2 regions of the Kocuria salina genome follow, and region 2 is predicted to be linked to the other one. Evidence: riboswitches for the same ligand, from Rfam matches in the RefSeq annotation. Region 2 holds a riboswitch; the other holds the start of a gene.

Region 1 (7,483 bases), on a different contig from region 2:
ATTGAAGCGAGGGAACGACCGCGCCAACGAGATCGCCAACAACACGCTAGACGAGGTCAGGAAGGCCATGGGAACCGTCTACTAGAACGCCGACACGGAGTGATTGCCATAAACCAGGCTTGAAGCGCGATCAGATGAAATCTGATCGCGCTTCAGCTCCCTTCCGCTTTACATATGGCCCGGCTACCGGACGTTTCCCAGGGCCGCGACCCTGCGCTAAGGGTTCCTGCCAGGGCACCAGGTCTTCACCTTGGCATGAGCATTATATTTCTCATACGCTGAGGTGTGTGTGGCACACCTTCTTTCGTACCGGCGGAAACAGGCTCCGCGTCAGTCGCCCCGAACTGATCCTGATCGGCATCACCATGATCTGGGGGGCGACCTTCCTGATCATCCATGTGGCAATGGCCCACACCGGCCCGTTGTTCTTCGTTGGGGTCCGCTTCGTGGTGGCCGGGTTGATCGGGGCGGTGGTGTTCTGGCGCGTGCTGCGGGGCATCACCTGGCAGGAGATCGGCGCCGGTGCGGTGATCGGGACGTCGATCTTCTTCGGTTACGGCCTGCAGACGGTGGGGCTGCAGACGATCACGGCCAGCCAGTCGGCGTTCATCACTGCCTTGTACGTGCCGATGGTGCCTCTGCTGCAGTGGGTGTTGCTGCGCAAGGCCCCGGCGGTGATGACCCTGGTCGGGGTGGCGTTCGCCTTCGCGGGGTTGGTGTTGCTGGCTGGTCCGGACGCCGGGTTGGGTGGGCTGAGCCCCGGGGAGACGCTCACGTTGTTCAGTGCGGTGGCCTGCGCGGTGGAGATCGTGCTCATCAGTCGTTTCGCCGGCACGGTGGATGCCCGCCGGGTCACCGTGGTGCAGGTGCTGATGGCCGGGTTGCTGTCCTTCGCGATGATGCCCGTGACCGGCGAACGGGTTCCGGGGTTCTCCTGGGTGTGGCTGGTGGCCGGGGTCGGGCTCGGGGCGGCGAGCATCCTGATTCAGTGGGCGATGAACTGGGCGCAGCGCTCTGTGTCGGCCACCCGGGCCACCGTCATCTACGCCGGGGAACCGGTGTGGGGCGGGATTATCGGGCGTATCGCCGGGGATCGCCTGCCGGGCCTGGCGATCCTGGGGGCCGTGCTGATCGTCGTCGGTGTCCTGGTCAGCGAGCTGCGCCCCAAGGATCTGACGCTCCGACCGCGTCCCGCCCCTGAGTCCGATCAGGGCGCGGACCGGGAAGGCCTTGAGGTCAGGTGACGGACGTCGACGCTCGAGCAGCCCAAAGGTCCACTCGCTCGGTGCAGGCCGACTCAGTAGGAGGCGACTGGACCAGGGCCGCCGGCAACGGCCCGGCCTGGCCGAGCCGCCAGCGGAAGCGCCCCAGAGCGCAGCGTGCCGATGAAAGCGCGCAGTACCATCAGGGCGCACCAGGTGAGAACGCCGCATTGCCGGTGCCCACCATGTTGCTCACCGGAGGAGGAACGGATGGCCACCCGTGAGAAAGGTGAAGCCACCGCGGAGTTCGTCGCCACGGTCGGCCGACAGATCCGCCAGCAGCGCCAGCACCGGGGGTGGAGCGTCCAGGAGCTCTCCGACCGCGCCAGGGTGAGCCGGCGGATGCTGACCCAGATCGAGCTGGGCCAGGCGAATCCCAGCCTGGTGACCGTCGACCACATCGCCCACGCCCTGGGCACCGACTTCGTTTCCCTCGCCATGCCCCCCACCACCCCCGCGGAAGAAGCCAGCGGGGGGCGACTCGGGGCAGCGGTGCGCGTGTGGAGCTCGGACCGTGGCAGCGAGGCCGTGCTGCTCCTCGCCACCGAGAGCGTTCCCCGCACCGAACTATGGTCCTGGCGACTGGCCCCGGGGGACACCTACCACGCCCAGCCGGACACGGCCGGGACCGAAGAACTGCACCAGGTCCACGCCGGGGAACTCATCATCATCACCAGCGGGTCCGCCCTGGTCCTGCGCGCCGGAGAGGCCGGCCGCATCCGCAGCGACCAGCGCTACACCTACCGCAACGACAGCGACACCTGGACCGAATTCACCCGCGTCGTCACCGGAGCCTAGGCGCACCCCACCACGGACCCGGTGCCACAGGCTGCCCCCGCCGGGCGCCATTGGCTGGTGGGTTCCGAGAGAGCCGAAATATCCTGGGCCGGTCATCCAGGTCGACCCCAGCGGGCAGGAGCTACGGCTACAGCCCCTCCGATGCTTTCCGCGGACGGTTCAATCGTTGGGGCAGCCTTAGGCCTTCCCGTCGGGGCGGTACAGCAAATGGGCGCCCGGTGCTTTACATATGGCCCGGTTAGCGGCCGCTGTCCACGAGAACGACGCTGCAATCGGGGTACCTCCGGGGTCTGTTGGGCCTGGTCCGGGCTGGGGTCGGCGTCTTGCGGAGGCGCTGCTGTTCTGGCCAGTCCGAGTCGCTGAGGGAGCTCCTGAAGGTGCTGACATCATGGCGTCATGGACGATAACGCCACACAGACCTCGAAGACCGTGCGAATCGACGGACGCCGGCTCACCGGAGTGACCAACACGGCCGAGGGTGAGGTTGGTTCCACCACGATCTTCACCTATCACCAGGAGGGCGGCACGGTCTGGGCGGTCTACGCCGGAGGAGCGGTCCGCAAGGGGTTTCTGGTGGGCACGCGCGCCGACGACACTCTGGCGTTCCGCTATGCCCATCTCAATGTGTCGGGTGAGACCGCCAGCGGAAAGTGCCTGTCCACGATCGAAGTACTCGCTGATGGCCGAGTCCGGTTCCATGAGTCCTGGGCATGGGAGTCCCGAACGGGCACGGGCACCAGTGTCGTGGAGGAGATCGGGTAGTTCCGAGGGCACATGCTCGATCTGCGGAGGTTCAGCACTCCGCCAGTGGCACGGATGGGGTGGCCAGAGAACCAGCGCAGGTGTCTTCCGGGTCTGCGTCGCTGCGATGAGCGTTGGTCATATGCTGCGGGTTGCCACGGTCGAAGAGCGGGGCCGGGGCGAGCCCTCCTGCGGTGCCGGTGGACGAATCCGATGGCTCCGTGCACGGCTCCCGGGATCCGATTGACGCCGTTCACCACGCCGTTGATGATGCCCGCCCCCAGGCGGGCGTCATCTTCTCCGCGCACAATGCTCTCGATGACGCCCTGGTCTTCCGCCGGGACATCACTGAGCCCGCGATGAAGGCCGGGCGGCTGGCCGTCACAACCTGTCACAAACCCGGCCCGACGTCGGCCGAGCGCGACCGCCCGGCCCGAGTATGTCCCGACGTGTGGTTTTGTGACGGCCGCCCCCACCGTCCGTTGGACTACGGAGCCGTCCATCGAGTGGGATGAGCACACCACACCATCCAGAGCGGCCGAGAGATCTGGCTCGACGACGCCGCAGCAACCAGCCAGCCGATCCTGGGACACCGGGACCGGCGGGCACGGTGCTACCGCCAGGACCGATGGAGGATCGCATGAATCACCACGCCACCCAACAGGTCCACGCCGGCTACGAGCCCGAGGCCCCCTACCGGCCGGTGGCCGTGCCCATCCATCAAACGGCGGCCTACCGCTTCCCCGATCACGCCACGGCCGCCTCGATGTTCCGGCTGGAGACTCCCGGGTTCACCTACAGCCGCACGGGCAACCCCACGGTCGCCGTGTTCGAGAACCGACTGGCGGTCCTGGAGGGCGGGATCGGGGCCATCGGCACCGCCACGGGACAAGCCGCCGTCGCGCTGTCCCTGCTGACCCTGCTCCACGACGGCAAGCACGTGGTCGCCTCCAGCCAGCTCTACGGCGGGACGGTGGACCTGCTGACGGACACCTTCGCCGGCTTCGGCATCGAGGTCACTTTCGCCGACCCGGCCGACCCGCAAGCCTGGGGCGCGGCGATCCGGCCGGATACCCGCGCGTTCTTCCTGGAGTCCATCACCAACCCGCTGGCCACCGTGCCGGACCTGCCGGCGCTGGCGGAGATCGCCCACGCCTCCGGGGTCCCGGTCGTGGTGGACAGCACTTTGGCGACGCCGGTCCTGTACCGGCCACTGGAACATGGTGCCGACGTGGTGGTGCACTCCGCCACGAAGTTCATCGGCGGGCACGGGGCCGTCCTCGGCGGGGCGATCGTGGACGGCGGCACCTTCGACTACGGCGCAGCCCCGCAGCGGTGGCCCCAACTGACCCGGCCCAAGGCCCGCTACGGCGGACAGGCACTCATCGACCGCCACGGCCGCGGCGCCTACCTGGCGCTGGCGCGCAGCAAGTTCCTGCACGACCTCGGCCCCTCCCTCGCCCCGGCCAGCGCCGCCCAGTTCATCCAGGGCCTGGAAACCCTCGCCGTCCGCATCACCCGGCAGGAGGAGACCGCGCGAACGGTCGCCGAGCACCTGGCCCGGCACCCCACCGTCGGGCGCGTCCACCACCCGGCGATCCCCGGACATCCCAGCGCCGCCCTCGCCGCGAGGGACTTCCCGCACGGCACCGGCGCGGTGTTCTCCTTCGACCTGGCCGCCGGCCCCGATGCCATCGGCCCGTTCATCGACGCTCTGGAGCTGTTCCAGCTCGTGGCGAACATCGGGGACGTGCGCTCCCTGGTCAGCCACCCGGCGACCATGACGCACTGCCGGCTCACCCCCAACCAACGCCGGGTCGCGGGCATCGCTGAGACCACGATCCGGCTGTCCATCGGACTGGAGTGTCCCGAGGACCTGATCGCCGACCTCGACCGGGCGCTGGCCACCGTACCGGCCTCGGCCCTGACCGGGGAGGCGCGCTGAGATGACCTTCCTGAACGACACAGCACAGACGGACACTGCACCGACGGCCCCTCGGGGCTTCAACACGACAGCGGTGCACGCCGGCCAGGCACCGGACCCTCTGACCGGGGCGGTCGTGTCGCCGATCTACCAGACCAGCACCTTCGTGCAGAACGGCATCAGCGTGCTGCGCGGCGGCCACGAGTACAGCCGGGGGTCCAACCCGCCCCGGACCGGTCAGCGCCGCGTCACCGCTGGGGCCCGCGCGGCTCGGGGAACCGGCAGCCCGGAACCCTGGATCGACGTCGTCCGGGCAACGCCGGGGGTGCCAGGAGCATGACTGAGGCGACCTTCGGGAGGGCAGTGCACGAGCAGCGGGGAACGACGTTCGAGATGAGTGCGGATCTGGGAGGCAGGCCCCCGGGCAACAGTGAGGAATCGATGCATCAGACCACCACGCCGAACGACTTCACGTTCGATATCAGCACGACCCGCTTCGATGAGGACTACTGCCCGTCGACCAGTTCCCGAAGCACGACGAACTTCGCGAACCTGGCCCGCGGCGAGAACCGTCGGCAGAACCTCCGAAACACCCTGACAATGATCAACAATCGCTTCAACGACCTGGCCCACTGGGACAATCCCAGCCGGGATCGCTATGCCGTGGAGATCGAGATCGTCTCCGTGGACCTGCACTTCGCCGCCGACGGCGACGACGCGGTGTTCCCCCTGATCGAGGTCCTCGACGTGCAGGTCCTCGACACGCTGTCCAACGTGCACATCGACGGGATCGTGGGGAACAACTTCTCGTCCTACCTCCGGGACTATGACTTCAGCGTGGTGCTGCCGGAACACCACGCGAAGGCGCCCCGGTCCAGCATCCCCGATGACTTCGGCGAATTGCACGGGAAGCTCTTCACGCACTTCCTGGACTCCGATGCCTACCGGCAGCGGTTCCCCCAGCCGCCCGTGATCTGCATCAGCGTCTCGAGCACCAAGACGTACCGTCGGCTCGAGAACCACCATCCGATCCTCGGGGTCGAGTATCGGCAGGATGAATCCTCCTTGACGGATCGATACTTCGAGAAGATGGGACTGCGGGTCCGCTACTTCATGCCCCGCGGCGCGGTCGCACCCCTGGCGTTCTATTTCCGCGGTGATCTCCTCAACGACTATTCCAACCTGGCACTCATCGGTCTCATCAGCACGATGGAAGCGTTCCAGAAGATCTATCGCCCGGAGATCTACAACGCCAATGCGGCGGCGGGCCGGACCTACCGGCCGCGCCTGGAGAGTCGGGACCACTCGGTGACGCAGATCGCCTACGACCGCGAGGAGCGCAGTCAGCTGGCCCTCATGCAGGGGAAGTTCACGGAGGAGCACTTCGTGAAGCCACACCAGACCCTCCTGGAGCAGTGGGCCGCGGCCCACTGCGGACGAGAGACGGAATATCACCGATGAACACACTGTTGCCCACCACCATCGTCGGCAGCCTGCCCAAGCCCTCCTGGCTCGCGGAAGGTGAGACGCTGTGGTCCCCTTGGAAGCTGGAGGGCGAGGAACTGCGCGAGGGCAAGCGGGATGCGCTGAGCCTGGCCGTGGACGAGCAGCGCCAGGCGGGTATCGACATCGTCAGCGACGGCGAACAGACCCGCCAGCACTTTGTCACCACGTTCATCGAACATCTCAGCGGCGTCGACTTCGAACACCGGAAGACAGTGCGGATCCGTGACCGCTACGACGCGAGCGTCCCGACGGTCGTCGGCGCGGTGGGCCGTGAGCGCTCGGTTTTCCTCGACGACGCGAAGGCCCTCCGCGCGCGGACCAGCCGGCCCATCAAGTGGACGCTCCCCGGTCCCATGACCATGATCGACACCCTCTACGACAAGCACTACAGGAGTCGCGAAAAGCTCGCCTGGGAGTTCGCGAAGATCCTCAATCAGGAGGCCAAAGAGCTGGAGGCGGCGGGCGTCGACATCATCCAGTTCGACGAGCCTGCCTTCAACGTGTTCTTCGACGACCTCAAAGAGTGGGGCGTGACCGCGCTGGAGCGAGCGGCCGAGGGACTGCGCAGCACAACGGCCGTGCATATCTGCTACGGCTACGGCATCAAAGCCAATACCGAGTGGAAGGCGACGCTCGGGTCGGAGTGGCGCCAGTATGAGATGTCATTCCCGCTCCTCCAGCAGTCGACGATCGACATGGTCTCCCTGGAACGCCACAACTCCCGCGTCCCGGTCGAACTCATCGAGCTGCTCCGAGGCAAGAAGGTGATGGTCGGGGCCATCGACGTCGCCAGCGACGCGATCGAAACCCCGGAGGAAGTGGCCAGCACCCTCCGGCAGGTGCTCCGGTTCGTCGATGCGGACAAGCTGTATCCGAGCACCAACTGCGGCATGGCGCCACTGTCTCGACAGGTGGCGCGAGACAAAATGATTGCTCTCGCTGCGGGTGCGGAGATCATCAGAGCGGAGCTCTCCGGAGCGATCCCCCTCGAAGTGACAGCAAGCCGGAGCGTTCAAGACCCGGCGGCGAGCCCCGCCTGACGCTCGAGTGGATCGTCCCCGCTAGCGGCCTCGGGAACGGACAGGACCAAACTGCCGCCCCAACCCACTGTCCGACGTGCTGAAGTGCCAAGACGGGCCTGTCGTCATCACGGGCACCATCCTGACTTGCCCGGTGCGGTGGCCCACGACCCGGCCATCGGGGTACGTGCGGGTGTTGCCGCTCTTGAAATGGTTTCAATAGTCTCTCGAAG
Region 2 (7,483 bases):
GCGGTGCACCGAGGCCGAGCGCGGCTACGACGTCGTCCAGGTGGACGAGCTCCTGGCCGGCGTGCACGCGGCCCTGCAGGACGCGCCGCCCGGCCCCGGACCGGCGCACCGGTCCGGGGCCGTGCTGAGCACTCAGGTGCGCGCCGCCGTCTTCGCCGACGCGCGGGGCGGTTACCGGCCGGAGGCCGTCGACGGGCTGCTGGACGCGGCCGAGGACGCGCTGGCCGCGGCCGAGCGCGAGCAGTGCCTGCGCGACCGGGGCCCCGAGGCCTGGCAGGAGCACGTCGACGCCCTGACCCGGCTGCTCCGGAACCGTCTCGACCGGCCGCGCACGCAGCGCTTCCGGCGCCCCTCCCGGCCGCGGGCCCAGGGCTACTCCGCGGCCCACGTGGACGTCCTCTGCGAGCGCCTGGGCGCCCGGCTGGAGGGCGCCGCGGACCTCGCGCCGGCCGAGCTGCGCCGGGCCGTGTTCCCGCCCGCGCAGGGGGAGCGCAGCTACGAGGAGCAGCAGGTGGACGCCTTCCTGGACCGCGCCGTCCAACTTCTCCTGGCCTCTCGCTGAAACAGGCTCCCCGAAGCCTCTGTGTATACATGCTGGACCGGACCTCGTCCAGAAACGCCGTTCCGTGTTCATCATGACCCCCGAAAAGCAACTTTTGGGTGTCACGCCTTGCTCCTGTGCATACAACGGCCTAGTGTGGGCCACATCACATGAGGAGGTAGCCCATGTCCACCCAGCCACCCATCGACGCCGACGACCTCGTCGCCGACGTCGACTTCCCCGCGGCCCAGCGGTCGCCAGAGTTCCAGGAGCTGCGGAAGACCCACCGCGGCTTCGTCTTCCCGCTCGCCGTCGCCTTCCTGGTCTGGTACCTGCTGTACGTGGTGCTCGCCATGTACGCGCCGCAGCTGTTCGCCATCCAGGTCATCGGCAACGTCAACCTCGGCGTCGTCCTGGGCCTGCTCCAGTTCGTCACGACCTTTGCCATCACGGGGGCCTACGTGTCCTTCGCCAACCGCAAGCTGGACCCGAAGGCCACGGCCATCCGGGAGCGTCTCGAGCCCAGCCTCGGCACCACCGGCGGCGTCCACGGACAGGAGAACTGACCGATGCACCAGCTGCACACCGCGCTCGCGCCCATGACGGCCGCCGCCACCGAGACGGTCGGCACGCCCTGGATCAACATCTCCATCTTCGGCGCGTTCGTCGTCGTCACGATGGTGGTCGTGCTCCGGGCGTCGAAGTCCACGTCCACGGCGGCCGACTACTACGCCGGCGGCCGCGGCTTCAGCGGCACCCAGAACGGCCTGGCCATCGCGGGCGACTACCTCTCGGCGGCGTCCTTCCTCGGCATCGTGGGCGCGATCGCTCTCCAGGGCTACGACGGGTTCCTGTACTCCATCGGCTTCCTCGTGGCCTGGCTCGTGGCGCTGCTGCTGATCGCCGAGCTGCTGCGCAACACCGGCAAGTTCACGATGGCGGACGTCCTGTCCTTCCGCCTGCGCCAGCGCCCCGTGCGCGTCGCGGCGTCGATCTCGACCCTCGCGGTGTCCGCGTTCTACCTGCTGGCCCAGATGGCGGGCGCCGGCGCGCTGGTGTCGCTGCTGCTGGGCATCAGCTCGCGCACCGGGCAGTCGCTCGTGATCGTGGTCGTGGGCGTGCTCATGATCGTTTACGTCCTGGTGGGCGGGATGAAGGGCACCACCTACGTGCAGATCATTAAGGCGGTGCTCCTGGTCTCCGGCGTGGCGGTCATGACCGTCTGGATCCTGGCGCTCTACGGCTTCAACTTCTCCTCGCTGCTCGGTGACGCGGTCGCCGTCTCCGGCAACCCGGCCATCCTCGAGCCGGGCCTGCGCTACGGCGCCTCCGAGACCAGCAAGCTGGACTTCATCTCCCTGGGCCTGGCCCTCGTCTTCGGCGCGGCGGGCCTGCCGCACGTGCTGATGCGCTTCTACACGGTGCCCACGGCCAAGGAGGCACGCACCTCGGTGGTCTGGGCGATCGCCCTGATCGGCCTGTTCTACCTCTTCACCCTCATCCTGGGCTTCGGCGCGGCGGCCCTCATCGGCGCCGAGCGGATCCAGGCGGCTCCCGGCGGCGTGAACTCCGCGGCCCCGCTGCTGGCCTTCGAGCTCGGCGGATCCCTGCTGATGGGCATCATCGCGGCGGTGGCGTTCGCCACCATCCTCGCGGTCGTCGCCGGCCTGGCCATCACCGCCTCGGCCTCGTTCGCCCACGACATCTACACCAGCGTGATCAAGAAGGGGAACTCCGATCCCCGCAAGGAGCTGAAGGTCGCGAAGACCACGGTGGTGGTCATCGGCCTCGTCTCCATCGCGGGCGGCATCGGCGCCCAGGGCCAGAACGTCGCGTTCCTCGTGGCGCTCGCCTTCGCGGTCGCGGCCTCCGCGAACCTGCCGACCATCCTGTACTCCCTGTACTGGCGGCGCTTCACCACCCGGGGCGCGGTCTGGTCCATGTACGGCGGTCTGATCATCTCGGTGGGCCTCATCATCTTCTCCCCGGTCATGTCCGGCTCCGAGACGTCGATGATCCCGACGGCCGACTTCGCGTGGTTCCCGCTGCAGAACCCGGGCATCGTCTCGATCCCGGCCTCCTTCCTGCTCGGCTTCATCGGTTCCATGACGGAGCGCCGTCTCGAGGACCCGGTCAAGCAGTCCGAGATGGAGGTGCGCTCCCTCACAGGCATCGGCGCCGAGAAGCCCGTCGCCCACTGACGGCTTTCCCGCTCCCACTTGGGACGATCCACCGGCCCGCCCGAAGCCACGGCTTCCGGCGGGCCGGTCCGCGTCCGGGGGAGGGCGTCGATTGGCTAACGGAAACGGACAGGAGGCTGACCGTCGGCTAGGGTGAAGCGCAGAAGCAACCTCAGGGTATTCCTGGGATACTCGCCGGTTGCGTACAATAAAAGTCCCTCCCGGGACGGATAAGGAGCCATCATGGGAATCATCAGCTGGATCATCCTCGGCCTCATCGCCGGCGCCCTCGCCAAGCTCATCATGCCGGGCAGCCAGGGCGGTGGCATCATCATCACCATCGTCCTCGGCATCGTCGGAGCCCTCGTCGGAGGCTTCCTCGGCTCGCTGATCGGCATCGGGGACCTGGAGTCCGCGTTCGATATCGGCACCATCATCACCGCCGTCGTGGGAGCCCTCATCGTGCTCTTCATCTACGGGGCCGTCACCGGCCGCAAGGGCCGCGCCACGCGCTGACCCACCCCGTCGGTCGCCGAGGCCCCGTCCACCCTTCCCGGTGGACGGGGCCTCGGTCCGTTCCGCCCCCGCCGCGGCCACCCCGGGGCCACGGCACTGGGGGACCCGCTGGGGGATACTGGGGCCATGACGCCCCCCGCCTCCTCGCCCCGCACCCGCCCGACGCCCGAGCTGAGCGCCCTGGCCGCCGCCGGCCCCCGCCGGATCAGCGTCCTCGGCTCGACGGGCTCGATCGGCACCCAGGCGCTCGACGTCGTGCGGGCCGCCCGCGGACTCGAGGGGACGGACCCGTTCGCCGTGGTCGCCCTCGCCGCGGGAGCACGCCACCTCGAACTGCTGGCCGAGCAGGCCGTCGAGACCCGTGCCGCGCTCGTGGCGACCAGCGGCACCGGCCAGGACGCCGCCCGGCTGGCCGCCCTGATCGCGGACCGGGCCGCGTCCGCCGGGGCCGGGGGGTACCGCCCGGACGTCGTGCACGGACCCGACGCCGCGTCCGCGGCCGCCGCCCACCCCGACGCCGACCTCGTGCTCAACGGGATCACCGGCTCCATCGGGCTCGTGCCCACGCTGGCCGCGCTGCGGGCCGGGCACCGGCTCGCCCTGGCGAACAAGGAGTCCCTGATCGCCGGCGGCGCCCTCGTCAAGGCCGCCGCAGCGGCCACCGGGCACCCGGACGCCCTCATCCCCGTGGACTCCGAGCACTCCGCGCTGGCGCAGGCGCTGCGCGGCGGCACCGCCGGGGAGGTGGACCGGCTCGTGCTGACGGCCTCCGGCGGCCCGTTCCGCGGCCGGACCCGGGCGGAGCTCGAGGAGGTCACGCCCCAGGACGCGCTGCGCCACCCGACGTGGGACATGGGCCTGATGGTGACGACCAACTCCGCCACCATGGTGAACAAGGCGCTCGAGGTGCTCGAGGCCCACCTCCTCTTCGACGTGCCCCTCGAGCGCATCGACGTGGTGGTCCACCCCCAGTCGGTCGTGCACTCCATGGTCCAGTTCGTGGACGGCTCCACCCTCGCCCAGGCCTCGCCCCCGGACATGCGCCTGCCCATCGCCCTCGGCCTGGCCTGGCCGCACCGGGTGCCCGGGGCCGCCCTGCCGTGCGACTGGACGCGCGCCGCGGAGTGGACCTTCGAGCCCCTCGACCCGGTCGCGTTCCCCGCCGTCGAGCTCATCAAGGCGGCGGGGGAGCGGGGCGGGACCTTCCCCGCCGTGTTCAACGCGGCCAACGAGGAGGCGGTGCACGCCTTCCACGACGGCCGGATCCGGTTCCCCGCCGTCGTCGACACGGTCGAGGCGGTGCTGGGCGAGCACGACGACGTCGGCCCGCTGGAGCTCGAGGCCGTGCTGGCGGCCGAGCGCTGGGCCCGCGGGCGGGCCCGCGAGGTCCTCGCCCGCTGACCGGGCCGGGCCCGGCCCCGCCGCACGTGCTAGTCTGTAGGGCGGATGACGAGTCCCAGCGTGCAGCCCTGGCTTGCTGGGCGGCAACCCTCTCCCGTAGTGGGGTGCCCCAGGTGAACCATCCGGCACCGGCCGACGACGGCCGGCGGCAAGTACGGTCCGACCGCGCACGCGCCCTCCGGCGCGCCCTCGACCGTGGCCGCCGGACCCGTTGGCCCCGGTGGAGACCTCCGACACCCCGGACCCACGGAAAGGCACCACATGCGATCGCAGCGCCTCCCCTTCCTCGCCCTGGCCACGACCCTCGGCCTCGCCCTCACCGCCTGCGGCGGCTCCGCCGGGGAGTCCTCCGGCGAGGGCGTGCTGGCCGACGACAAGGTCACCATCGGCGTGGTGGGCACCGACCCGACCCACGACGCCCTCCAGCGGGTGGCCGAGGAGCAGGGCATCACCGTCGAGTACGTCGACTTCTCCGACTACAACCAGCCGAACCCCGCCACCGAGTCCGGTGACGTGGAGATGACCTGGTTCCAGCACGTCCCGTTCCTCGCCGACTACAACAACGCGGCCGGCGGCTCCATCACCCCGATCGGCTCGACCTCGATCTACCCGCTGGGCCTGTACTCCAACCAGTACGACTCCGTGGAGCAGTTCCAGGAGGGCGACGAGATCGCGGTGCCCAACGACGCCGTGAACCTCTCCCGGGCCCTGCTCGTGCTCGAGGCCGCAGGTCTCGTGGAGCTGAGCAGCGACACCCTCATCCCCACCGAGCTCGACGTCGACACCGAGGCCTCCACGGTGCGGGTCACGCCGGTCTCCGCGGAGCAGACGGTGCTCTCGCTCGACTCGGTGGCCGGCTCGGTCATCAACAACGACTTCCTCTCGCGGGCCGACATCGACCCGCAGTCCGCGCTCGCCCAGGACGACCCCGAGTCCGAGGGCTCCCGCGCCTACGTCAACCTCTTCACCACCACGGAGGAGCTCGCCGACGACGAGACCCTCCGGCAGGTCGCGGACCTTTACCACGAGCAGGCCGTGCTCGACGCCGAGATGGAGGAGACCAAGGACACCGCCGTGCCGCTGCAGCTGGAGCCGGAGGAGCTCCAGGAGCTGACCGCGCGCTACCAGCAGGAGCTGAAGGACCAGGAGCAGTGAGCGCGGCGGTCCCCGCCGGGCCGCCCGCACCCGGGCGCCCGGACGAGGTGCTCGTCTCCTTCCGCAACGTCTCCAAGACCTTCCGCACCGGCTCGGGGCGGGCGGCGCGCGAGGTGCTCGCGGTCGACGACGTCACCCTCGACGTCCGCCGCGGCGAGATCTTCGGCGTGATCGGCTACTCCGGGGCGGGCAAGTCCACCCTCGTGCGCCTGATCAACGGGCTCGAGCCCGTGTCCTCGGGCTCCCTGACCGTGGAGGGCTTCGAGGTGGCCGGCCGGCGCGAGACCGAGCTGGCGCCCGTGCGGCAGGAGATCGGGATGATCTTCCAGCAGTTCAACCTCTTCACCTCCCGCACCGTCGCCGGCAACGTCGAGTACCCGCTCAAGCGGGCCGGCTGGCCGAAGGAGAAGCGCCGGGCGCGGGTGGCCGAGCTGCTCGAGTTCGTGGGCCTCGCCGCCCGCGCCGGCAACTACCCGGAGCAGCTCTCCGGGGGGCAGAAGCAGCGCGTGGGCATCGCCCGCGCGCTGGCGACCAGCCCGAAGCTGCTCCTGGCCGACGAGTCGACGAGCGCCCTCGACCCGGAGACCACGCAGGAGGTGCTGCAGGTGCTGCAGCGGGTCAACCGGGAGCTCGGGATCACGATCGTGATCATCACCCACGAGATGGACGTGGTCCGCGCGATCGCCGACCGCGTGGCCGTGATGCAGGACGGGAAGGTCGTGGAGCACGGCTCCACCGTGGACATCTTCGCCCGGCCCCGCACCGAGACCGCCCGCCGCTTCGTCTCCTCCGTCCTGCACTCGGTGCCCGACGCCCGTGAGGTCGAGCGGCTGCGCCGCGCCCACCGGGGGCGCCTGGTGATCGTGGACGTCGGCGACGGCGTGGACATCGGCGGGGTGCTCTCGGACGGCGCCGCCCGCGGGGTCCGCTTCACCATCGCCTACGGCGGGATCAGCGTGCTCCAGGAGCAGTCGTTCGGGTCCCTGACCTTCGAGCTGACCGGTGCGGACGCGGCCGTGCAGGCCGTGGTCGACGAGATGTCCCGCATCACGACCCTGAGAGAGGTGGCCGCGTGAACGACTGGTCCGTCCTGGGACCCGAGCTGCTGTCCGCGCTCGGGGAGACCCTCTACATGGTGGCCGTCACGCTGCTGCTCGCCGGCCTGCTCGGTCTGCTCGTGGGCGTCGGCCTCTATGTCACCCGCCGGGGCAACATCCTGGAGAACCGGGCGGTGCACGAGGGCCTCAACCTCGTGGTGAACTTCGTCCGGCCGATCCCGTTCATCATCCTGCTGGCCGCGCTGGGACCGGTGACCCAGGGCGTCGTCGGGACCCGGCTGGGACCCAACGCCGCGATCTTCGCGATGACCATCGGGGCCATGTTCGCGGTGGCGCGCATCGTCGAGCAGAACCTCATGAGCGTGGACCCCGGGGTCGTGGAGGCGGCCCGCTCCATGGGCGTCTCCCGCGGCCGGATCATCACCACGGTGATCCTGCCCGAGGCGCTGGGCCCGCTGGTGCTCGGCTACACGTTCCTGGTCATCGGCATCACGGACATGTCGGCGATGGCCGGGGCCATCGGCGCCGGCGGCCTGGGCGACTTCGCCCTGCGCCTGGGCTACCAGCGGTTCAACGACGAGGTCACGTGGGCGGCGGTCGCCGTCATCGTGGTCCTGGTCCAGCTCGTGCAG

What was found. Region 2 has a riboswitch for S-adenosylmethionine ahead of E7Z53_RS15540 (MetQ/NlpA family ABC transporter substrate-binding protein). Riboswitches for the same ligand answer to the same signal wherever they lie in the genome.
Region 1: another riboswitch for S-adenosylmethionine. It lies ahead of E7Z53_RS16545 (O-acetylhomoserine aminocarboxypropyltransferase/cysteine synthase family protein); the one in region 2 lies ahead of E7Z53_RS15540 (MetQ/NlpA family ABC transporter substrate-binding protein).

Annotation. Positions count from the first base shown of each region.
Region 1 is NZ_SSSF01000009.1:131,099-138,581, reverse strand. Features, by position in the region: gene trpS (tryptophan--tRNA ligase) at 1-85, shown strand, start outside; gene E7Z53_RS16560 (DMT family transporter) at 288-1,244, shown strand; gene E7Z53_RS16555 (helix-turn-helix domain-containing protein) at 1,473-2,060, shown strand; gene E7Z53_RS16550 (hypothetical protein) at 2,457-2,822, shown strand; SAM riboswitch class I at 3,324-3,436, shown strand; gene E7Z53_RS16545 (O-acetylhomoserine aminocarboxypropyltransferase/cysteine synthase family protein) at 3,442-4,746, shown strand; partial or broken gene E7Z53_RS16540 (PLP-dependent transferase) at 4,748-4,963, shown strand; gene E7Z53_RS16535 (DUF1852 domain-containing protein) at 5,167-6,186, shown strand; gene E7Z53_RS16530 (methionine synthase) at 6,183-7,271, shown strand.
Region 2 is NZ_SSSF01000008.1:163,124-170,606, forward strand. Features, by position in the region: gene E7Z53_RS15515 (DivIVA domain-containing protein) at 1-562, shown strand, start outside; gene E7Z53_RS15520 (DUF485 domain-containing protein) at 727-1,107, shown strand; gene E7Z53_RS15525 (solute symporter family protein) at 1,111-2,742, shown strand; gene E7Z53_RS15530 (GlsB/YeaQ/YmgE family stress response membrane protein) at 2,965-3,237, shown strand; gene dxr (1-deoxy-D-xylulose-5-phosphate reductoisomerase) at 3,364-4,638, shown strand; SAM riboswitch class IV at 4,683-4,799, shown strand; gene E7Z53_RS15540 (MetQ/NlpA family ABC transporter substrate-binding protein) at 4,900-5,793, shown strand; gene E7Z53_RS15545 (methionine ABC transporter ATP-binding protein) at 5,790-6,869, shown strand; gene E7Z53_RS15550 (methionine ABC transporter permease) at 6,926-7,483, shown strand, end outside.